2 regions of the Arthrobacter sp. 9E16 genome follow, and region 2 is predicted to be linked to the other one. Evidence: predicted binding sites of a transcription regulator. Region 2 holds the regulator's gene; the other holds the start of a gene.
What was found. Region 2 encodes HrcA, which represses chaperone genes, less so after heat shock. Its sites were predicted from a motif close to TTNGCACTCGNNNNNNNCGAGTGCNAA; they were not measured.

Region 1 (14,287 bases), on a different contig from region 2:
CGGACCAGATCAGTGGCCACGCCGGACTGGTCGGAGTTGTCTGCCATGGACTGCAATTCGCCCGCCATGGTGCGCAGACCTTCGGCTACCTTCTGCTGCTGGGCGCCGGCCTGCTCCGTGAGGTCGCTGCGCGCCTGATTCAGAAGGTCCTTGGCGCTTGCTGCTGCTTCAGAAGCAACTCCGGCAGCTTCCGACTTAGCGGTTTCTGCTACATGCTGAGCGCTGCCGGCAGCATCCCGGGCAACTCCGGCAGCCTCGTCTTTGGCCGCTCCCGCTTTCGCGGACTTGGTGTCAGCCGATCCGCCCTGCATGGGGCTGGCGGCGTGGCTTCCTTCTTTGGGCCATACGTTGTCTGTCATCGTCACTCTTTCTCCTGAATCGCTATGGATGAAGAATCAGAATCCTGTAGAAGAGGATCTTCTCTACTGGCTGCCCCAATCATAAGCACACTTAGTATGGGCAAGTAAAGTGGAACTAAGCCGCCTTAGTACCGTTTGATGCGGTTGCCCTTGTGCTTGTTCATGACTGCATGATTCGCTGGCCGGACGGCTGCCGCCCGCCCAACCCCTGGGCGGCAACTGCTTCGAGCCGACAGGTTCGACCGTGCGAAATCCGACATCAAAGGGAGATTCCAGTGGCAGGAAATTTGTTTGCCCGGTCCGTGCATGACCTCACGGCAGGCGCCTGGTTCGGCGGTTCGCTGATGGGGGCAGTCGGCCTCAACGGCGCCGCAGCAGAAGCCAAGGACCCCGCGGAGCGCACCCGGCTTTCCAGCCTGGGATGGAAAAAATGGGCTCCGCTGCAGTCGGCCGCCATCATTGGCCACTTTTTGGCTGGGTTGGCCATCATCGGAGAGAACAAGGGCCGCGTTGCCAAGCAGGACGGCGTGGGTGCCCTCACCGTTTATAAGACCGCCGTGACCGTTGTCGGGGCACTGGCAACCTTCTACGCCGGGTTGCTGGGGCGGAAGGTTGACAAGTACTCCGAAGAAGGCGCTGCCGGTGCCACCGAGCCAAACCCCGGCACCTCCAAGGAACTGCAGTCAGCCCAGCGGCAGCTGAAAGTAGTCCAGTGGTGCATTCCCGTCTTTTCGGGAGCTGTCATTGTGATGGGCGCTCAGCACGGCGAAATGCAGCGTACCTCCAACGTCCTGAAGGGCCTGCTGCAGTCCTGACCCCAAGGGGATGCCGTTTGGCGGGCCGCGCCAATTCGTCTCATCTCTCGGCCCACGCTATACATCCTTCGGCGCCCATGGTTATCTTCAGACGATGGGCGCCGAAGTCAACAATAAAACGTACAGCAGGGAGCAGCGGACGAGGTACCGCCAGCGGCTCCTTGAAAACCTCGACCGATTTGCCGGATACCTCTCAACGGCGTCGTTCGCTGATACCGCCAGCATCGGTCTCGAGCTGGAGTTGAACCTGACAAACCAGGATTTCTCCCCCGCGCTGCGCAATGCAGCCGTGCTGGAACAGATTGCCGATCCCGCGTTCCAGACCGAAATCGGTGCCTTCAACATCGAAATGAACCATCCGGCGCTGGCCGTTGGCGGTTCCGGCCTGAGGGAGCTTGAGGACAGTCTGCGGATGCAGCTCAACCGGGCTGATGCCAGGGCGGCGGAGGTCAAAACCGAAATCCTCATGACCGGCATTCTGCCGACGCTGCGCCCCAATCTGCTGGAGAACAAGGAATGGCTAAGCGCCGGCAAGCGCTACGCCGCGCTGAACACTTCGGTGCTTCAGGCCCGCGGTGAAGACGTGCATATTGATCTCCGCGGGGAGGAATCGCTGGCCTTCTACGCCAAGAACATTGCTCCTGAAGCAGCGTGCACCTCGGTGCAGCTGCATCTGGAAGTGAGCCCGGAGGACTTCGCCCCCGCTTGGAACGCCGCCCAGATCATTGCTGCACCGCAAATTGCCCTTGCGGCCAACTCCCCCATCTTTATGGAACACATCCTGTGGCATGAGACCCGCGTGGAACTCTTCAAGCAGGCCATCGATACCCGCCCGCCGGAGATGCGCAATCAGGGCGTCCGCCCCCGGGTTTGGTTTGGGGAACGGTGGATCACCTCAATCTTTGATCTCTTCGAAGAGAACGTGCGGTATTTTCCCGCACTGCTTCCGGAACTCTCACGCAGCAGCGGAGGTTCCACCCCGGCCGGCGCGCCGCTGCTCCCGGAACTTCGCCTGCACAACGGCACGGTCTACAGGTGGAACCGGCCGATTTATGACCCCGGCGAGCACACGCCCAATCTCCGCTTGGAAAACCGGGTCCTCCCCGCAGGTCCCACGGTCCTTGATGTGGTGGCCAACGCCGCCTTCTTTTACGGCATGGTCCAGCATCTGCGCACGGCCGAACGGCCGTTGTGGACCAGGCTCGCCTTCAAGAGCGCCGCAGACAACTTTTTGTCCTGCGCCCGCAATGGTTTGGAAGCAACGGTCTACTGGCCCGGCATCGGCGAAATTCCCGTCGCTGAACTGGTCATCAGGCATCTGGTTCCTCAGGCTGCCTTGGGACTCCGCGAGCTGGGGGTGGATCAGGACCTGATCGAGCGCTATCTGGATGTTATCCGCGAACGCGCCCGCACCGAGCAGAACGGGGCCTCCTGGCAGATCTCGTATCTTCGCCGGCTGGAGAGCGAGGGACTGGAACGCAGGGCCGCGCTGGCTGAGCTCACCCGGAAATACTGGGAGAACATGCATTCCAATGCTCCTGTCCACGAATGGCCGGTCGATTAACGGGCCGCACAGGCCTCCCTCACCAATTCCGGGCTGCTCGCGACATTTTTCGTGTTTGGTTCTGGCACTCATTAAGGGTGAGTGCTAACCTAATTTCATCCTTGAGTCGAGGGGACTCAAGTTATCGACCCGTCTGAAGTTCCGAAAAATGATTCGCCTGCCCAGCAGGTGGGCGTAAAAGGAGTTGATGATAATGGCCATGAAGTTCGATCCGTTTCGCGAGCTTGACCGGATGGCAGGAGCCCTGCTGGATCCCCGGCAGCGGCTGCGGCTGATGCCCATCGATCTTTACCGCGAGGGCGACCACTACATCCTGAATGCCGATCTTCCGGGCATCGATCCGGGCTCGGTTGACGTGGATGTGGATGGCCAGCTGCTGACCATCCGGGCAGAGCGCACCATCCAGGCTCCCGACACCGTCACCTGGCTGACCCGGGAACGGGAATCCGGCACCTTCCTGCGCCAGCTCAACCTTGGGCAGGGAATCGATATTGACGGCATCTCCGCCAAGTATGAGAACGGTGTGCTCAGCGTCCTGATTCCGGTCAGCGAGCGGGCCAAACCGCGCAAGATTGAGGTGTCCTCCTCCTACAAGGACGCGAACACCATCAGCGGCCAGTCCAGCTCCGAGTCGGTGACCTCGTCAACTTCGAGCAGCTCCGGGTCCGTGGGCTCGGGATCGTCCGGCGGTTCCATGGGCTCCGGCTCCATGGGCTCCGGTTCCTCCGGCTCCGGTTCCTCCGGCTCCGGCTCCTCGGGCGACCAAGGCTCCGGCATTTAGCGAAGCCCTGACCTGAACGACGACGGCGCCCCACCTGCGAAAGGTGGGGCGCCGTCGTCGTTCTGCACTGAAAATGCTGAGTATTAGCCCAGGCGGGTCTTCAGGTTGGCATCCAGCTCAGCGAGGAATTCCTCGGTGGTCAGGTATGCCTGGTCCGGGCCAACCAGTGCAGCCAGGTCCTTGGTCATCTTGCCGGACTCGACCGTCTTGATGACAACGTCTTCAAGGGTCTCGGCGAAGTTGATGACCTCGGGGGTGTTGTCCAGCTTGCCTCGGTGCATCAGGCCACGGGTCCACGCGAAGATCGAAGCGATCGGGTTCGTGGAGGTGGGCTTGCCCTGCTGGTGCTGGCGGTAGTGACGGGTCACCGTGCCGTGTGCAGCTTCGGCCTCAACGGTCTTGCCGTCCGGGGTCATCAGCACGGAGGTCATCAGGCCCAGCGAGCCGAAGCCCTGTGCAACGGTGTCGGACTGGACGTCGCCGTCGTAGTTCTTGCAGGCCCAGACGTAGCCGCCTTCCCACTTCATCGCGGAGGCAACCATGTCATCGATCAGGCGGTGCTCGTAGGTGAGGCCGGCTGCTTCGAACTGGTCCTTGAACTCGGCGTCGAAGACTTCCTGGAACAGGTCCTTGAACTGGCCGTCGTAGGCCTTCAGGATGGTGTTCTTCGTGGAGAGGTACACCGGGTAGTTGCGCTGCAGGCCGTAGGCGAAGGAAGCGCGGGCGAAGTCCTTGATGGAATCGTTGAAGTTGTACATACCCATGGCGACGCCGCCATCTTCGTTGTACGTAACAACCTGCTGCTTGATTTCTTCGCTGCCGTCGGCCGGCGTGTAGGTCAGCGTCAGGGTACCGGCACCGGGAACCTTGAAGTTCGTGGCCTTGTACTGGTCGCCGTGGGCGTGGCGGCCGATGATGATCGGCTTGTTCCAGCCCGGGACCAGGCGCGGGATGTTGGAGATGATGATCGGTTCGCGGAAGACCACGCCGCCCAGGATGTTGCGGATGGTTCCGTTCGGGGAGACCCACATCTTCTTCAGGCCGAATTCCTCGACGCGTGCTTCGTCGGGGGTGATGGTGGCGCACTTGACGCCTACGCCGTGTTCCTTGATGGCGTTGGCAGCGTCAATGGTGACCTGGTCATCAGTTGCATCGCGGTTCTGAATGGAGAGGTCGTAGTACTTCAGGTCTACGTCCAGGTACGGGTTGATCAGGCGATCCTTGATGAACTGCCAGATGATGCGGGTCATCTCGTCGCCGTCGAGTTCTACTACAGAACCCACAACCTTGATTTTCTCAGCCACACGGTCTCCTTGTGTGTTGGTGGGCGCCGGACATGTCTTGTGGCATGACGGAACCCGTCTTTTTGGCTTGTATTTGAGTCCCACTATGCCACAGCGCACTATCTGCGCCCTAAACTGCGGGACGGCGCATTACCTGCACCGTCCCGCGTTTCAGCGCCCGCTAATGGCAGTGCCGGCGCAGGGCTTAATGGAAGAAGTGGCGTGCCCCGGTGAAGTACATGGTGACGCCGGCAGCGTTTGCTGCTTCGATGACCTCGTTGTCGCGGATGGATCCGCCGGGCTGGACCACGGCGCGGACGCCGGCGTCAATCAGGATCTGCAGGCCGTCGGCGAACGGGAAGAACGCATCCGAGGCCGCCACGGAACCGCGGGCCCGCTCCTCCCCGGGTCCGCCCAGGGTGTTGGCCCGCTCCACGGCGAGCCGGCAGGAATCCACCCGGTTGACCTGGCCCATGCCCACTCCCACTGAGGCACCGTTGTCCGCCAGCAGGATGGCGTTGGACTTCGCGGCACGCACGGCAGTCCAGGCAAAGGCAAGGTCTGCCAGCGTGGCATCATCGGCAGCCGGGCCTGAAACCAGCGTCCAGTTCTCCGGGCTGTCCCCTTCTGCCTGCATCTTGTCCGACTTCTGGATCAGCATGCCGCCGGAGACCTGCCGGAATTCGGCAGCACTGCGGCCGTAACCGTCCGGCAGGGTCAGCAGGCGGATGTTCTTCTTGGCGGAGAGGATCTCCACGGCTTCAGCGTCGAAGTCCGGTGCGATAACCACCTCGGTGAAGATGTCCTTGACCGTGTTGGCCATGCCGGCGGTGACGGTGCGGTTGGCCGCGATCACGCCGCCGAAGGCCGAAACCGGGTCGCAGGCATGTGCCTTGGCATGGGCATCGGCAATGGGGTCGGCGGCGTCCCCCGAGGCCACTGCCACGCCGCAAGGGTTCGCATGCTTGACGACGGCGACGGCCGGCTCGTGAAAGTCGAACGCGGCGCGCAGTGCGGCATCGGCGTCGACGTAATTGTTGTAGGACATGGCCTTGCCGTGCAGCTGGTCCGCCTGGGCCACGCCCGGCTGTGCACTCTTGTCCGCGTAGAGGGCAGCGGCCTGGTGCGGATTTTCGCCGTAGCGCAGCACCTCGGACCGCTCCAGTGCCAGACCCGTGTAGGCGGGCCAGGTGGCGCCTTCCTCGGTTCCGTCACCAAACTGCTCGGCGGTCCAGGCCGCCACGGCGGTGTCATAGGCGGCGGTGGAGGCGAAGGCTTCCGCTGCAAGGCGGCGGCGCTGGTCCAGGTCAAAGCCGCCTTCGGCAGCCGCCGTGACCACGTCGCTGTACTTGGCCGGGTCCACGACGACGGCTACGGACGGGTGGTTTTTGGCGGCGGCACGGACCATGGACGGTCCTCCGATGTCGATCTGTTCCACAACCTCATCCTGGCTGGCGCCGGACTTCACGGTCTCCACGAACGGGTAGAGGTTCACCACCACCAGGTCGAAGGGTTCAATCTCCATTTCCTCCAGCTGCGCCACGTGGTCCTCCCGGCGGCGGTCCGCCAGGATGCCGGCGTGGACGCGGGGATGCAGTGTCTTGACCCGCCCGTCCAGGCATTCTGCAAAGCCGGTGACCTCGGAGACTTCAGTGACGGGAACGCCCGCAGCAGCAATCTGCTTGGCAGTTGAACCGGTGGACACGATGGCCACCCCGGCGGCGGAAAGGCCCTGAGCCAATTCCGTCAAGCCGGTCTTGTCATAGACCGAGATCAGGGCCCGGCGGATTGGTACACGGTTCAGCGGCTGAGAGCTCACGCAATATCTCCAAAGTAAGAGTGTGTCGGTGGCTACAGTTTAGGTCACGGCGTCCTGCCGGGCAGAGTGTGAAGCCAAGACTGGCTTAACACGGCTGGGGTCTGCCGGATCATGACACTGCACCTGTCGTGCCGGGAAGCGGCGGTGCGGTGGATCGGTACATGTGGCCCGTTGGCGTGGCGATCGTGACGCTGTGCCGGCCCGTCCCGTTGTTGTCGGCGAGCGCTCCGGGTGCTCCGGGTGCTCCGGGCGCTCCTTCGCACCGGGCTGCCCAACCTGGTGCTTCTTTGGCCTGGTTGCAGGCCTCGCATAGCCCCTGAATGTTTTCTGCGCTGGTGGGACCTCCCTCGCGGAAGGGTTTGATGTGGTCATAATGCCGGATCGGCGCCCCGCACCACGGCGTCCGGCAGATCTGATCGCGTGCAGCGATCAGCCGCGCCAAACCGTCCGGAACCAGCCGGGCACGGGAGTCCATGGCAGTGAGGCGGCCGGTGTCCGGTGCCGCATAGAGCCGGCGAAGCCACACCTCCGTGCGTGGTGCTCTTCGGCTAGGCCGGAGCCGTTGCAGGGCTGCACTGCTGCCGTCCCTTCGGATCAGATCCCGCGCCCACTGTGCGGGAACAATTCCGTACCCGGTCAGCACGGCAGGTTCCGCACCGTCGGGAACGAAGGGCTGAGCTGATCCTCCCGGCCGGCCACGGACTGTCCTGGGTGAATCACCGGAATGATCGGCATCGCTGTCTCCGGCACCACTGTGACCGGAGACGACGGGCGGAAGGACGCCATGCAGCAGAGTCCTGTCCGTCATGATCAGCTGCACTTCCACCCGCAGGTCCTCAGCCCGTTCCTGGCCGGTCAGCAGTTCGACGTAGGTGTCGGCCATAACCTGGCCCTTTGAGCGGGGATCTCCGGCGGCACGGGCCCGGTCGGCCGTGCGCATCAACGCGGCCATCACTCCCACCCCCTGGGCTACCGGCAGCAGCGCGGTCACGTACGCCATGGTGTCCGGTGCCGGGCGGCAGGAAACAAACCGATCCGAAGCAGCCTTTGCGGCACGGTTGGCCACGCTGTGCGGATCCAACCCGTAGGACACGGACTTGATCGCGGCAATCAGTTTGCGGTCTCCAAGCTGCGCCAGCCGCTCCTGGTCCCCGGCGACCAGCTCGTCCACCTTCTGTCGATCAACCAGTCTCAGGCACGCGGTCTCCCGCACCAGAATGGTGGCCCGCCATTCGCTGATGGCACCGCGGCTCAACGCACGCAGGGTATGCGGCATCTCCGTGCTGAGGATTCGCGCCAGCCCAAGCAACCGGGCGCCCTTGTTCGGGGATTCGCGCCGGGCCAGCGCAACCTGCGCCGCGACACCCCGGCCAAGTTGATCCCTTTTCACCCCCCGCACGAGACTGGCTGCGCCTGGATGATTCGTCAAAAACGGCGGCCGCACGAGCCTGCGCAGCACAGATGCTCCCCTTAAGTTCCTCCAACGCCCGGATGTGATCGATCAGCTGCACTCGGAGCGCGGATTCGGCCGCGTCCACTTCAGCCGCGTCCACTTCGGCGGCCTCCAGCCCGGCCGCGTCCACTTCCCCCGTCTCCGGGTCCAGTTCGGCGGCCGACCCCAATGTGTTTGACGGCGGACCGCAGCGTTTACCGACCGCCACGGAGGCTAAACCCGTATTGGTGCTGCCCCGATCGGGAGCGGATAAGTAGTACATGTCTTCTAGTCTAGTGATCCATGTCACTTAATGGGGCGCTTCGGATACGGGAGAATAAACAAGAAACACCCGAATGTGCTGGCCCAATTACCTACCCCGAAGCGGATCTCACCGGAAGCCGCTGGGCCCGGAAATTAGCTGCCCCTGATCTCCGCTGCTGCACCGCGCGGGCCGGCAGCTGGGTTCACTTCCGGTTTCCCACATCGTCCAGCCCGCGATGTACAGTTCTTTCGGACCTGCCGCGAGGCCCGGCCACTCCCCGCATCCGCCGCCTGGAAGGCCATTCCCATGACAACAACGAACACCCTGCCCACGGGTGACCAGGTGGTTCAGGATCTGCCCTGGAAATGGAAGGTCCAGGGACGGATCTTCATTATCGGTGGCCTGGGCTTCATGTTCGATGCCTGGGACGTGACGCTGAACGGCGTCCTGATTCCTCTTCTGTCCAGCCACTGGGATCTCGAACCGGCGCAGGCAGCCTGGATCGGCACTGCCAATCTGCTGGGCATGGCCATCGGCGCATTTGTGTGGGGTTCCATCGCCGACGCCATTGGACGCAAGAAGGCCTTCACCGCCACCCTGCTCGTCTTTTCCCTCTTTACCGTCCTGGGCGCGTTCTCTCCGGACATCATCTGGTTCTGCATCTTCAGGTTCATGGCGGGCTTTGGCCTGGGCGGCTGCGTTCCCGTGGATTACGCGCTGGTGGGCGAGTTCACACCGCGCAAACAGCGCGGCAGGGTGCTGACGGCGATGGACGGCTGGTGGCCGGTAGGGGCTGCGCTCTGCGGGGCCACCTCAGCACTGATTATGGCCACGCTGGCCGACTGGCGCTTCACTATGCTCATCATGGTGCTGCCGGCTCTGCTGGTCTTCTGGGTCCGGCGCTCCGTTCCGGAATCCCCGTTGTTCCTGGTCCGCAAGGGACGCACCGCGGAAGCGGAAACCGTCATCAACGAGCTCATTCAGAGCACCGGTTCCACCGTGACCAACTGGCGGCTTCCGGAACCCGAGGAGCCGGCCAAACTGTCGCTGCACGCCGTCGGAACCCAGCTGAGCGATCTCTGGCGGTACAGCTGGAAGATCACGGTGTCCGCCTGGTCGCTGTTCTTCACCATCCTCCTGGTGTACTACCTGGCGCTGACCTGGATGCCAAAAATCCTCGTGGATTCCGGCTTCAAGGAGTATGCGGCGTTCCTAACCACCTCGGGAATGGCCGCCGTCGGGCTCCTGGGAGTCATCGCGGCCGCGCTGCTCGTGGAACGGGTGGGACGCAAATGGATCCTGGCGGTCACCGGTCCGCTGTCAGCGCTGATCCTGATCATTGTTGCCCTGGTACTGGACGTGCCGGCGGCCGCCACCGGCTGGCTGCTGGCCTACGGGTTTGTGGTGCAGGTGGCCATTCCGGTGCTCTATGCGTACGTGTCCGAGCTGTACCCCACGGAACTGCGCGGCAGCGGATTTGGGTGGGCCTCCACCGTGAGCCGGGTTGGTGCCGGTTTCGGGCCGCTGATCTTCGTTTCCATCGCGTGGCCGTATCTGGGCCTGCCCCTGTCCTTCGGGCTGGCCGGAGTCCTGGTGGTGCTGGCAATCGCGTGGATGATGCGGTTCTCGCCGGAAACCCGGGGCGCTGCCCTGGACTAGGCCTAGAGCGCAGGCAGTCCGTGTGCGCTGATCCGGGCAAGGGTTTCGATCAGCAGCCGGCGTTCCTGGACCTTGATCCGCTCGTGCAGGCTTTCCTCGGTGTCGTCGTCCAGTACTTCCACGGCGGCTTGTGCGAGGATCGGCCCGGTGTCCACGCCGGCGTCGGCGATGTGGACGGTGCAGCCGGTGACCTTTACCCCGTAGGCCAGCGCGTCCCGCACGCCGTGCGCCCCAGGGAACGAGGGCAGCAGTGCCGGGTGCGTGTTGAGGTAGCGCCCCTCGAAGGTATTAATGAAGTGCTCATCCACGATCCGCATGAAACCGGAGGACAGCACGATGTCCGGGGAATAGGACGACACCTTCTCCGTCAGGGCCGCGTTCCACTCGGAGCGCACGGCATAGTCGCGGAAGTTCACCACAAAGGTGGGATACCCCGCATCGGCCGCCCGCTTGACCCCCTGGGTGCCGGGACGGTCCGCGCCGACGGCGGCGATTTCGACGTCGAGCTTCCCTTCCGCCACTGCGTCCAGGACGGCCTGAAGATTGGATCCGGTGCCGGACACGAGAACAACGATGCGCATGCGTCAACCTTAGGCTTCACCGTCGCCTAGGGTTAAACCATGAACAACGACGGCAGTGCCCCTCATCAGACTCCCCCGCCGTTGCAGCAGTCACCCGAAAAGACCGCTGCCACCGACGAGCAGAAGCGAAGCGTCCGCGGATATCTGCGGATTTTCGTGGCTTTGGTTGCTGCCGTGCTGCTTACCTCGGGGCTTGCGCTGCCGTGGAAGCTGGTGCCGTTGGCGCTGGGAGTTGCCGCCATCGCCGTCGGCATTGTGACGCTGGTGAAGGTGGTGCGCTACAACACCGGGCCAGCGCAGGTGTTTGTGACCTCCCTGGGCCTGGTCGCATCCGTGGTGATGACTCTGGGTCTGGGACTGGCAGTTGCCACTTGGGACAGCACGGAGAAACTTGAAAGCTGCCTGGCCAACGCGCTGACCATTTCGGCTCAGGACGAGTGCCGGGACCAATTCACCACCGGGCTGCTGCCGCGCTGAAAAGGCGCCTCTGACTCATTCCGCTGACGGGGAAGCCGACCGCAGCCTGCATCCTGGTCACGCTGGCGGGGCTGCCGGCCGGACCTTACATATCTGCCGGCCGGCAGCGCACCCGGATCATTTCCGGTCACTCACCGGCTGGCCGGTTTCACCTCCGGCCCGGACGGGTCACAGGAGCTGGTACTTCGGGGCGATGCCAATTCGCTGGCCGATCCGGCCGTTCCCGCCTCCGCCCTGCAGGGGCGGGTGGCAGCAACGATCCCCTACCTGGGCTATCCGGACCTGCTGTCGCAACGCTGGCAGCTGGGCTGGATCCGACCGCTGCTCGGCACTGCATTGTTCGGTTATGCCGCGCTGCTGTTCTTCCAGCACTTCCGTCAGGCGCGTTCCTCGCGCTCCAGCCAGGGCCCGACGGCGTAACCCACCACCACGCCCACGGCCACTTCGGCCGCAATCCAAAGACCCGTCCACAGCGGATCCGCTCCCACTTCCACGAACCGGCCGATGCCTGCTGATCCACTCGAGATCAGGACCGCGGCGGCCGCCAGGATTCCGGACACCAGGCCCACAAAAACGCCCAGCAGCACGGTGGAGACCGGGGCAGTGAACCAGCGGGCACGGATTTTCAGGGACAACCACTCGTCGAAATGGTTCTCTCCTTCGCGCAGGAACCACCAGCCCGCCAGGAACCCGGCGGCCACAGGCAGCGCGAGGGCGGCTACGGCGTACTCGGAACCGCCGGCCGGCAGTGCAGCAAACACGGGAACAGCGGGCAGCGGGCCCACCGTGGTTTCCAACGGACTGATCAAGCTGCCCGTTCCGAGGGAAAAACCCGCACCCGAGGTCCAGCCCAGTGCCCAGCCCATAAAGTTGGGCATCATCCCCAGCTCGACGACGGTCAGCACCACGCCTCCGATGATTCCGGCATCCAGATGCTGGTAAACGGCCACAACCTCAGCCCAGCTCATGGCCAGGGCCGCGGTCACCAGCAGGGCCGAGAAGCCCAGCGCCGCGGTAATACCCACTACCCCGGCCCGGATCACGGCCCAGACGTAGGACCCGGCCCAGCGGGAGTGCTGGCTGGTGCGGGAAATCCAGTCCGTTAGATCCACGCCGATCAGCCGCACCCAGGACCCCGCCTCGCGCCGGGCACCGATAAAGAGTCCCAGGCCCGCCGAGATCAGCGGAATCAACGCACCTGCGGTCACGGAAATGGAAACGTCTTCATTTCCGGAGAAATGGGCGGCGGCCGCGCCGAGAAGGGCGTAGGTTCCCAGCGCCCCCAGCAGTGCCTGCCACAGCTGGTCCGTGTAGGAAGCCTTAGCCAGCCTGCGCCCGGCGCGCCAGGACAGGAAGAACGGGATGAGCGTCAGACCCAGTGGAAACAGGGACAGAAGCCCGGACGTAGCGCCGCTGGCCAGCGTTCCGGCGGGGAAAGTCAGGGTCAGCGGGACACCGTGGATCAGGAGCCACCCCTGCCCGCCCAGCCGGGCCAGCGACGCGAAGTTTCGGTCGGTGAAGCCGTCGGCGAACCAGACGCCAATGAGGGGCAGGAATACCAGCAGGGCGGAAAGGACTGCAGCCTGGCCGAGTTCGACCACTCCCTGCAGCCACAGGGGCATCGGTAGGACGCCCGGGGTTTTGGGGCGGGTAAAGAGTTTCATCGCTTCTATCGTCCCATCCGGGGCGCGGCGGACGGTTCAGGAGGTGCCGTGAGTCGGATGCGGCGGTTGGTGCGGACGGGTGGTTCCTGCTGATGGCAGGGACTGGTGGTGCGGGCGGGCGGCTCAGGCTGCGAGGTCGAAAATGCCCTTCGCCAGCGCAGCCGCGGCACCGAAAAAGGCTATGACTACTACGGCTGCACGGGCCTGCTCATCGCGGATGAAGCGCTGCAGCTTCTCGCCGGTGTAAATACCGCCAATGATCATCAGCGCAATGAGCGCCCATGCCCACGGCTGGAACGGCGGCATCTGCCCCGGGTCCAGGGACAGCTTGGCGGTCAGGGTGACGATGGCAATGGTGACGAAGAACGGCTGAAGGGTCGCGGCGAAGGGCCGCTGCGGCCAGCGTGCCATCAGCGCGTAGGCGCTGACCGACGGTCCACCCACGCCGGCCACCGCGTTGGTCACCCCGGAGAGGAAACCCGCGACCACCTTGGGCCCGTTGCCGGTCACGGTCACCGCCGTACGCTGCATGACCAGCGACGCGGTCAGGGCCACCAGAACGACGGCGCCCACCACCACCGCCATGGGAGCCGCGGGCAGGTATACGGCCGCAACCGATGCGGGGATGCTGCCGCAGACGGCCGGGACGGCCAGCCAGCGGTACATGCTCCAGTCAATGTCTTTCCGGACCCGCGTCATGATCAGCGCCGAGGACACCAGGCCGCAGACGTTCACCATCAGCACTCCCCCGTGGGAACCCAGCAGGATCACCAGGAACGGAGAAATGAGCAGGGCAAAACCGAGGCCGGCAATCCGTTGCGCGATGGCGCCGATAAAGATTGCCACGAGTACAACGATGAGCAGTCCGGTAGTCACTCGAACACACTACGCTGAACAAATGATCTCCCCCGTCACGGTCCTGCAGACAGCGGATTGGCGCCAGCGCGTCTTCGGGCTCTACGCCCAAGTGCGCCTTACCGCCCAGGAGGTGTCGCCGTCGTACGCCCACGATCTGTGGCGTGCGGAGCGGGACCGGCTCTTCGCCGAGCATCCCGCGTCGCCGTTGAAGCCCCGCGCCCGGGAACGCTTCCGCGGACTGGACGTGGCCGCCTACAACCCTGAGCTGCGCTGCGACGCACTGATCGAAGACGACGGCGCCGGCCAGCGGATGGACGTGCCCACCGGCACGGACGGTGTGGTTCCGTTTGTGCGGCTGGGCACCGTGGCGGCCGACGGCGTGGGCCGGCTGGCGGTGTGGCGGCTGGCGTCCTACGGGGGCGGGATCTTCCTGCCCGTGCGGGACGCGCTGTCCGGAGCCGACAGCGGAAGCTACGGCGGCGGCCGGTATCTGCTGGACACGATCAAGGGGGCGGACTTCGGGCAGGGTGCGGCTCCGGGCAGCCTGGTCCTGGACTTCAATTTTCTGTACAACCCGTCGTGCGCCTACGACGAGGCGTGGGCCTGCCCGCTGCCCGGGCCGGATAACCGGACGGATGCGGCTCTGCGGGTGGGGGAAATGTACGCGGAGTACTGACTCCGGGATCCTTTTGTCGCCAGCGCATGAGGAGCTGCCGGGCATCCTTCGTGC
Region 2 (9,658 bases):
TAGTTCTTCTGGTTCAGCGTCTTGGGACGGATGGTGCGGCCGCGGGTGGAGAGGATGTTCTGCGTCAGGACTTCCGCCGGGCGCTGGGCGCTCTGGTCCCGGAGCATGGTGATCAACTGCTCCAGCAACTGGGGCGTGACCTTGGTCTGGCTCCGTGCCAGGATCCGAACTTCGTTGACGAGACGGAGGGTCAGTTCAACAACAGCAGCGGGTCCCGAGATGGAAAGCTCGTTGCCGCGGACGTGAAGATTGGCCTCCGGGTAAGCGGACTCAATGATCTTGAGTGCCTCGTCGTTGGCACCCAGAGACTGGACCATGTGTTCCGTGGAATCAAAGATGATGGTCTGGCGATCCAGTCCGATGGTGCCAATTCCTGAGGATTCAGTCATATATTCGGCCTTCCCAGGCCTTTCATCGCCCCTTTTGAAGAGTGAGTTGTTTGTGCTTGGTGTGGTGCCCCGGCCTAACAAGTTATGGGACCGGCAATCGGGAGCTCGGCAAGTTAAGACAGGCACTTCAATATTACTTGATACCACGGCTCACCGTCTGCTCCAGCCGGTGAGCCGTTTTGTCCACCTGTGCCGGATGCGGCCGCGGCGGGCGGCCGACAACACGGCCGGCGCTCCGGACGCCGGGTCTCAATCGGGTCTCAGTCCGGTCGCAGGACGGTTAAGAGCGCAAATCCGGCCTTTCGCATGTGCCAAGCTGGGGATGACCGTTCAGCGAAAGGAGGACAGAAAATTGCATGAAGCACCGCAACGGCGCCTGCCGCACCGCCGGATCGCCCTGGGCCTGCTCGCAGCATCTTCGCTCCTCCTCAGTGGCTGCGGCGTAGTCGCAGCCACCCCCACCACCTCCATGCCTACGCCCTTTGATGAGGCTGCAGGTTCCGTGTCCGCCCCGCTGAGCGTTACGGCTCCTTCGGAAGGAAAGCCGGCGCCGGGACGCCTTCCGGTCTACTGGCTCGGAGTGAACGGTTCAAATGTTCACCTCTACCGGGAGTTCCAGCCCAGCGAAACGAGCGGTGATCCGATAGTCGAGGCTGTAGTTGCCATGACGTCCGACAAACCGGCTGACCCGGATTACTTCAATCCCTGGAGCAAAGCCGGCAGCGTCACAGCCTCAATATCCGGCAAGAACGTGATCACGGTTGATATCTCCTCGGACGCTTTCAAGACTTCCCTCGATGCCGGCATGGCGCACCGCGCCGTCCAGCAGCTCGTGTATACGGCAACCGCTGCGGCTTCAAACGCCGGGCTTACCACGGTGAAGTATGAGCCCTCAGTGGTGCTTCTGGTGGACGGCAAAGCAGGTTACCGGGCATTCGGGCATGAGCGCCTGGAAGGGCAGCTCCAGCGGGATGCTTCACTGATGGCCCCGATCTGGATCATTGATCCGCAGCAGGGGGACGGAACCGGCCCTTCGCTGCGGGTTCACGGAACCGCAGTGTCGGAAGGCGGCCAGGTGTCCTGGCGTGTCGAGCCGATTGTTGACGGCCGGCCCGCCGAGGATGCCGTCCAGACCGGTTATGCCGAACTGGAGGCACCCACCGGCGGCACATCCCTCTACAGTTTCAGCGTTGATCTGGCGCCGGGCGAATACAGCGTAAGCGTTTTCCACGGGGCTGAACGGGCCGATGAGGACTCCAAACGCGTCACCGTGTATTCCGACGTGAATTAGCCCGGCTTTACCAGCGTCCGAGCGCGTAATTCAGGACGGCCAGCGCCGCCGGACCTGCGGTGGATGAACGAAGAACGTGCTGCCCCAACCGGACCGCCACGGCCCCTTCGGAACGCAGCAGCTCAACTTCAGCGCCGCTGATTCCCCCTTCGGGTCCCACCACCACGGCAATGCTCAGCGGCCGGCCGCCGCAGCGGCGCCGTGCCTGCTCCACCGCCGGTACCAGCGCGCCGTCGGCCTCTTCATGAAGCACAAGCACCAGGTCAACATCCGCCAGCCTGCGCACCAGCGCCTTGGTATCGAGCATTTCTTCGGCTACCGGGATCTGGGACCGGCGGGACTGCTTGGCCGCAGCCGTGAGGATGCCCTGCCACTTCAATTGCCCCTTGGCGGCTTTGTCGGCACGCCAGCGCACGATGCTCCGCTCGGACTGCCACGGAATCACCGCCTGCACGCCCAGCTCGGTGGCTGCCTCAACGGCCTGCTCGTCCCGGCCTCCCTTGGCGAGGGCCTGAACCAGCATCAGCGTATCTGCCGCTTCGTTTTCCTCGGTGACGGACTCCACCGCAACCTCCAGCCGGGACGGCCCGGCAGCGGCAACCGTACCCGTGAGCCGGCGCCCGAACCCGTCCACGATATCCACCGGTTCCCCGGGCGCCAGGCGTTTCACGGCAACTGCGTGGTGGGCTTCAGCCCCTTCGAGGACAAAAAGGGAACCGGCCCCGGCGGCCCGGACGGCATCCGGGTCACCGAAGAAGATCGGGTTGGTCATGTCAGTGGTTGCCCAGGCGGTCCCGCAGCCGGGCAAAGACGCCGGTGCCGCTGCCGGCCAGACGACCCTCGGCATATTCCTCACCGCGCAGCTGCGCCAGCTTGCGCAGCAGTTCTTCCTGCTCCGCATCCAGCTTCTGCGGGGTTTCCACGTGCAGGTGGACCAGCAGGTCTCCCCTGCCGTAGCCGCGCAGATGAGTCACGCCAAGTCCCTTGAGGGTAGTGACTTCACCGGACTGAGTGCCGGCCTTAACCGCAATCTCCCGGTCGCCGTCGAACGTCTCGAAGTTGATGGAGGACCCAAGCGCCGCCGCCGTCATGGGCACGGTCAGTGTGGCGTGCAGGTCATCGCCTTCGCGGACAAACGTAGGATCGGCATTTACCCGGATTTCCACGTACAGGTCGCCCTGGGGTCCGCCGGCCGTACCGGCTTCACCCTGTCCGCCCAGCTGGATGCGGGTGCCGGTGGCTACACCGGCGGGAATCTTGATGTTCAGGGTACGGCGGCTGCGCACGCGGCCTTCGCCGGCGCACTCGTGGCAAGGGTCCGGGATAACGGTTCCGTAGCCCTGGCAGGACCCGCACGGCGCGCTGGTCATAACCTGGCCGAGAATGGAGCGCACGGCACGCTGTACCTGGCCGGATCCGTGGCAAATGTCGCAGGTCCGGGGTGAGGTTCCCGGCTGGCAGCAGCTTCCGTCGCAGGTGGGGCAGGTGACCGCGGTGTCGACCTCGATCTTCTTGTTGGTGCCGAAGACGGCATCCTTCAGATCGATGCGCACATTGATGAGGGCATCCTGGCCGCGGCGCGTCCGTGAAGCCGGTCCCCGGCCGCCGCCTCCGCCGCCGCCAAAGAAGGTGTCGAAGATGTCCTGGAAGCCGAAGTTCTGGCCACCGAAGCCGGCGCCGCCGCCAAAGCCGTTGTCGTTGCCGTTCTCGTTGCCGGTGGTGTCATAGATGCGGCGTTTCTGCGGGTCCGCGAGCACCTCATAGGCGTGGGTGACGGCTTTGAACTCGTCCTGCGCTCCGGGAGCAGAGTTAACGTCCGGGTGAAGCTTGCGGGCAAGCTTCCGGTACGCCTTCTTGATTTCTTCGCCCGTGGCGTCGCGTCCGACACCCAGGACCTGGTAGTGATCGCTCACTCGTGCACATCGCTTCCTGTAATTGGCAGTATCCGCGTTGTTACCGCGCCGCCCTCCGTCCGGAGGCGTCCACCGGCTGCTGTCGCCCGCGGGCGGCGGCAACCGGCGTAATGCTGCTGTATTCGTCTAACGTTTTTTAGTTGTTCAGTATTCGGGAAAGATAACGGGCCACGGCGCGCACTGTGGCCATGGTGTTGGGGTAGTCCATGCGGGTTGGTCCGAGCACCCCCACCTTTGCCGAAGAATCGGGTCCGTAACCGGTGGCTACGACTGATGCCTCTGAAAGGGATCCATGCGGGTTCTCCCGTCCAATCCGCACCGAGACACCTCTGGCGTCCTGCTCCATTTCGGACAACAACCGAAGCATGACGACTTGTTCCTCAAGTGCCTCCAGGATGGGGCCTATCGTCAGGGGAAAGTCTACTGTGGAACGGGCCAGATTGGCGGTGCCGGCCATGACCATGCGGTCTTCCCGGTTGATTCCGGCCAGCTGCTCCAGACAGTGCGCCAGCGCCGCGGCGTTCCGCCTCTTCGGGACGGGAACCTGGACGAGGCAGTCGGCCAGTTGTCCGGTTATCCTGGTCAGCGGCGTACCGCTGAGTGCGGACAGGAAATGCTGCCGCAGTTCCAGCAGGTCCGGCTCGGTCACCTGGTCGGGAACCGTGATGACACGCTGCTCCACCCGTCCGGTGGTGGAAATCAGGACCACCAGCACCTGGGCCGGTGCCAGCAGGACAAATTCGATGTGGCGGACCTTGGCGTTGCCGAGATGCGGATACTGCACCACCGCCACCTGGTTGGTCAGCTGCGAGAGCAGCCTGACGGTCCGTTCCATGACGTCATCGAGATCCTCTGCACCCTCGAGCAGGGTCTGGATGGCCTTGCGCTCGGCGGCGGACAGTGGTTTGACGTCTGAAATCCGGTCCACGAAAAGGCGGTAACCCTTGTCGGTGGGGATGCGTCCGGCGGAAGTGTGAGGTGCGACAATCAGGCCCTCTTCTTCAAGGGCCGCCATGTCATTTCGAATGGTGGCGCTGGACACTCCCAGCTGGTGGCGTTCCACCAGTGCTTTGGATCCAACGGGTTCGCGCGAATGCACGTAATCCTCAACAATGGCCCGGAGCACCTCGAGTCTGCGTGGTTCACTCATGGTTTTCCCTCCCTTGCTGATGTCCTGCCGGTGCTGAGTGTCCTGACAGCGGTTCCGAACAGGCATGCGGATTGGCGCCGGGCTGGTTAGCACTCACCCTGCCCAAGTGCTAAGTCTAATACGGATCGGCGGCGTTGCTAGCATTGAGGAGCCCGTGCCCGCACGTGCCGAATCCGCGCAGGAACCAACCGCAATCAGAGTGAGGGATACACCCGTGTCGAATTTTTCGTGGGGCCCGCAGGACATTAGCGCCCCGGCCCGGCGGGTATTGCCCAAAGTCGGCGCCGAGATCGGGCTCGTACTTGAAGACGTGCACAGCGGCTGGGTTGGTGCCGTGGTGCGCGTCGAGAAGTCCGGCGGCCTGCACCTGATGGTCTTGGAGGACCGGCGCGGCAAGACGAAGTCCTTCGAGCTGGGCTTCGGATTCCTTTTGGACGGGGAGCCCGTGGAGGTGGTTCCGGCCGTCAAGGCTGCGGCCCCGGTGTCCCGGCGGACGGCGTCGGGCTCTGTCCGGGTGGACAACGTCCGGGCGCGCACCGCGCGGGCCAGCCGCATCTGGGTGGAGGGAAAGCACGACGCGGAACTGGTGGAAAAGGTGTGGGGTGATGATCTGCGCGTGGAGGGCATCGTCGTCGAGCCCCTGCACGGCGTGGATGATCTTGCCTCCGCTGTAAAGGATTTCAGCCCGGGCCCCGGACGCCGGCTGGGCATCCTGGTGGACCATCTGGTGTCCGGGTCCAAGGAGTCCCGGATAGCTGCCGAAGCCATGGCCGTTCCGGGTGCCCGCGGGAACGTGCTGATTGTGGGCCACCCGTACGTGGACGTGTGGCAGGCCATCAAGCCGCAGACCATCGGCCTGGCAGCCTGGCCCGTGGTGCCCCGCCACGAGGACTGGAAAACGGGCATTCTCAAAGGCCTGGGCTGGCCGCACCGGGACCACACCGATGTTGCCATGGGCTGGAAGAAACTGCTGGGCAGCGTCAGTTCATATGCCGATTTGGAGCCGTCGCTGCTGGGGCGGGTGGAGGAAGTTATCGACTTCCTGACCGTCCCTTAGCGGCTCCACCGCCGTGCCGTTGCGGGCTGGAGCTCCTCCAGCCAGTAACCTAGATGAGATATGCAGCAGCCGGACGGCCCCAGTCCGCACCGGCGCACCGGGCCAGGCGTCCAGAGTCAAAAGGAAACAGCAGTGTCGAACATCCGTCAAAATGACCAGCACCGCCCCGACGACCGGGGTGCGGCCCAGCGTCCCCCCTATCAGGGCGCACCGGCCAACGCGCTGCCCCTCACCGCTTCAGAGGACCGCCAGTGGGCAACCATGGCGCACTTCGGCGGCATTCTGGGCTTCATCCCCTCGATGATCATCTACCTGGTATTCCGCGACCGCGGCCCGTTCACGGCGCAGGAATCCAAGGAAGCGCTTAACTTCACGCTTCCTCCCACCATCATCGCCATGGTCGCCTGGCTGCTGTCCTTCATTCCGGTGATCGGCTGGGTCTTCGCCATCCTGAACGCCCTGCTGTGGGTTGCCATCGCGGTTTCCTCAGTGGTCGCCGGCATTGAATGCAACCGCGGACGGCCTTACCGCTACCCGCTGAACCTGCGCCGCATCCAGTAAGGCCGGGACTGGATCAGCCCGGCGGCGGACCTCAGTCCGGCAATAGGACCTAGTCCGGAAGCAGGCGGCGGACGACGGCGTCCGCCAGCAGGCGGCCCTTGGTCGTCAGCAGCACGCGGCCGGTCAGGGCGGCCTTCGCGTCCACCAAACCGTCGGCCATCAAACCCGCCACGGCGAGCCGGCCCGAATCCTTGAGCCGGGACAGTTCCAGGCCCTCAGCCAGGCGGGTGCGCAGCATGACATCTTCCACGTACCGGGTTTCTGCGTCCAGGGTTTCGCGTCCGACGGCGGGTGACTCCCCCGCGGCGATCCGCTGGGCGTAGGCGGTGGGATGCTTGGCGTTCCACCAGCGCACGCCGCCGGCGTGAGAATGGGCGCCCGGGCCGATGCCCCACCAGTCGTCGCTGCGCCAGTAGGCCAGGTTGTGCCGGCACTGGTCCGCGGGTGTACGCGCCCAGTTGCTGACCTCGTACCAGGACAGTCCGGCCGTCGTCATCAGCTCGTCGGCCACGAGGTATTTGTCCGCGTGGTCGTCGTCGTCGATCGGCGGCACTTCACCGCGGCGCATGCGTGCGGCCAGTTTCGTGCCCTCTTCGATGATGAGGGCGTAGGCGGAGATATGGTCCGGCTCGTAGCTCAGCGCCTCGTTGACCGAAACCTTCCAGTCCTCCAGGGACTCCCCCGGCGTGCCGTAAATCAGGTCAACGCTCACGTTCAGTCCGGCGTCGCGCGCCCACTTCACTGCCTCCGGAACGCGCGACGGCGTGTGGGTGCGGTCCAGCACTGCCAGCACGTGCGGCACGGCGGACTGCATGCCGAAAGACACGCGGGTGAACCCGGCGTCAGCCAGCAGCTGGAGGGACTGCGGGGTCACCGAGTCCGGGTTGGCTTCCGTGGTGACCTCCGCGCCCGGTTCCAGCCCCCAGGCATCAATGGCCGTCTTCAGGATGCCCGTCAGGTCCTCCGCGGGCAGGAGCGTGGGCGTACCGCCGCCAAAGAACACCGTCTTCAGCGGGCGGTGCGGCAGTCCGGAGGCAGTGAGTGCGCGCGCAGCGAACCGGACTTCCTGCTCCGCAGTGCCGCCGTAGGCCGCCTGCGAGGCACCGCCGCCCAGCTCCGTGGCGGTATAGGTGTTGAAGTCGCAGTAGCCGCAGCGGACGGAACAGAACGGGATGTGGACATACAGACCAAAATTCCGGTCCGCCGCTCCGTCCGCTGCCTGGGCGGGCAGGAGACCGTCGGCGGGTGCCGGGTCTCCGAGGGGTAGTGCGCTGGGTGTCACTTCTTGGCTTTGTCCTTGGACTCGTCGGAGGAAAGTGCTGCCACGAAGGCTTCCTGCGGAACTTCCACGCGGCCCACCATCTTCATGCGCTTCTTGCCTTCCTTCTGCTTTTCCAGCAGCTTGCGCTTACGGCTGATGTCACCGCCGTAGCACTTGGCGAGCACGTCCTTGCGGATGGCGCGGATGGATTCGCGGGCAATGATCCGGGAGCCGATGGCAGCCTGGATGGGGACCTCGAACTGCTGGCGCGGAATGAGCTCGCGCAGCTTGCCGGTCATCATCACGCCGTAGGAGTAGGCCTTGTCCTTGTGCGTGATGGAGCTGAAGGCGTCCACCTGTTCGCCCTGGAGCAGGATGTCCACCTTGACCAGGTCGGCCACCTGTTCGCCGTCGGCCTTCCAGTCCAGCGAGGCGTAGCCGCGGGTCTTGGACTTGAGGATGTCGAAGAAGTCGAAAACAATCTCGGCCAGCGGGAGGCGGTACCGGATTTCCACCCGGTCCTCGGAGAGGTAATCCATGCCGCCCAGGACGCCGCGGCGTGCCTGGCACAGTTCCATGATGGCGCCGACAAATTCGTTGGGAGCCAGGATCGTGGCCGATACCATCGGCTCGCGGACCTCTTTGATCTTGCCTTCGGGGTACTCGCTGGGGTTGGTGACGGTGACGACCTTCTTATCCTCGAGCGTCACCTCGTACTCCACGTTGGGCGCAGTGGAGATCAGGTCCAGGTTGTACTCGCGTTCGAGCCGTTCACGCGTGATTTCCAGGTGCAGCAGGCCCAGGAAGCCCACGCGGAAGCCGAAGCCCAGCGCCGCCGATGTCTCGGGTTCGTAGACCAGCGCGGCATCGTTGAGCATCAGCTTTTCCAGCGCGTCGCGCAGCACCGGATAGTCGGCGCCGTCGATCGGGTACAGACCGGAGAACACCATGGGCTTGGGATCGGCGTAACCGGGCAGCGATTCAGCGGCCGGCTTGGCCAGGTTGGTGACGGTGTCGCCAACCTTGGACAGCCGCACGTCCTTCACGCCCGTGATCAGGTAGCCCACCTCGCCGACGCCCAGTCCCTTGGACGGGGTGGGTTCCGGCGAGCTGACACCGATTTCGAGGAGTTCATGGCTGGCCCGGGTGGACATCATCTGGATGCGTTCACGCGGGGACAGCGAGCCGTCGATCACTCGGACATAGGTGACCACGCCGCGGTAGGTGTCATAGACGGAGTCGAAGATCATGGCACGGGCGGGAGCATTGGGGTCACCCTGCGGTGCCGGAATCTCGCGGACGATCTGGTCCAGCAGGGCTTCGACGCCAACACCGGTCTTGCCGGAGACCCTCAGGACGTCCGCCGGATCGCCGCCGATCAGCTTTGCCAGTTCCTCGGCGTACTTTTCCGGCTGCGCTGCCGGAAGGTCAATCTTGTTGAGGACCGGAATGATGGTGAGGTCGTTTTCCATGGCCAGGTACAGGTTCGCGAGGGTCTGGGCCTCGATGCCCTGGGCAGCGTCCACGAGCAGCACGGCGCCTTCGCACGCGGCCAGGGAACGGGATACCTCGTACGTGAAGTCCACGTGGCCGGGGGTGTCGATCATGTTCAGCGCGTAGGACTCGCCGTCGACCTCCCACGGCATGCGCACGGCCTGCGACTTGATGGTGATGCCGCGTTCGCGCTCAATGTCCATGCGGTCCAGGTACTGGGCCTTCATGTTCCGGTGCTCGACGACGCCGGTGGACTGGAGCATGCGGTCGGCCAGGGTGGACTTGCCGTGGTCGATGTGGGCGATGATGCAGAAGTTTCTGATGATCGCCGGATCCGTCGCGGCAGGCACCGGTGAGAAGCGGGCCATAGGTGACACTGTGGCGGTTCCTTTACTGTTCACAGGACTTCACGGCGGCTGCGGCGCAGGCCGCGTGCCGGAACCGGACAAGGCGCGGTTCATCGTTTTTCCTGGTGGTTTAACTGCTGAATTAACAGTCTCCCACGAATGCCCGCCCGCGCTGGAACCGCAGAACGTAATAGC

Region 1: CXR00_RS13795 (Hsp20/alpha crystallin family protein) is a predicted target of HrcA. The motif match lies at 2,800-2,826, and genes of this name have one in related genera.

Annotation. Positions count from the first base shown of each region.
Region 1 is NZ_PJIU01000003.1:308,015-322,301, reverse strand. It holds gene CXR00_RS18295 (hypothetical protein) at 1-359, opposite strand, end outside; gene CXR00_RS13805 (hypothetical protein) at 635-1,174, shown strand; gene CXR00_RS13800 (glutamate--cysteine ligase) at 1,269-2,738, shown strand; gene CXR00_RS13795 (Hsp20/alpha crystallin family protein) at 2,932-3,519, shown strand; gene CXR00_RS13790 (NADP-dependent isocitrate dehydrogenase) at 3,603-4,823, opposite strand; gene purH (bifunctional phosphoribosylaminoimidazolecarboxamide formyltransferase/IMP cyclohydrolase) at 5,008-6,621, opposite strand; gene CXR00_RS18620 (HNH endonuclease) at 6,731-8,011, opposite strand; gene CXR00_RS13775 (MFS transporter) at 8,625-9,977, shown strand; gene purN (phosphoribosylglycinamide formyltransferase) at 9,980-10,558, opposite strand; gene CXR00_RS13765 (hypothetical protein) at 10,598-11,035, shown strand; gene CXR00_RS18290 (hypothetical protein) at 11,282-11,455, shown strand; gene CXR00_RS13755 (DUF6350 family protein) at 11,413-12,699, opposite strand; gene CXR00_RS13750 (sulfite exporter TauE/SafE family protein) at 12,823-13,575, opposite strand; gene CXR00_RS13745 (DUF1684 domain-containing protein) at 13,598-14,233, shown strand.
Region 2 is NZ_PJIU01000002.1:369,730-379,387, reverse strand. It holds gene CXR00_RS08500 (PhoH family protein) at 1-389, opposite strand, end outside; gene CXR00_RS08495 (GerMN domain-containing protein) at 742-1,680, shown strand; gene CXR00_RS08490 (16S rRNA (uracil(1498)-N(3))-methyltransferase) at 1,688-2,452, opposite strand; gene dnaJ (molecular chaperone DnaJ) at 2,454-3,593, opposite strand; gene hrcA (heat-inducible transcriptional repressor HrcA) at 3,730-4,743, opposite strand; gene CXR00_RS08475 (DUF3097 domain-containing protein) at 4,958-5,800, shown strand; gene CXR00_RS08470 (DUF4870 domain-containing protein) at 5,942-6,361, shown strand; gene hemW (radical SAM family heme chaperone HemW) at 6,411-7,643, opposite strand; gene lepA (translation elongation factor 4) at 7,640-9,493, opposite strand.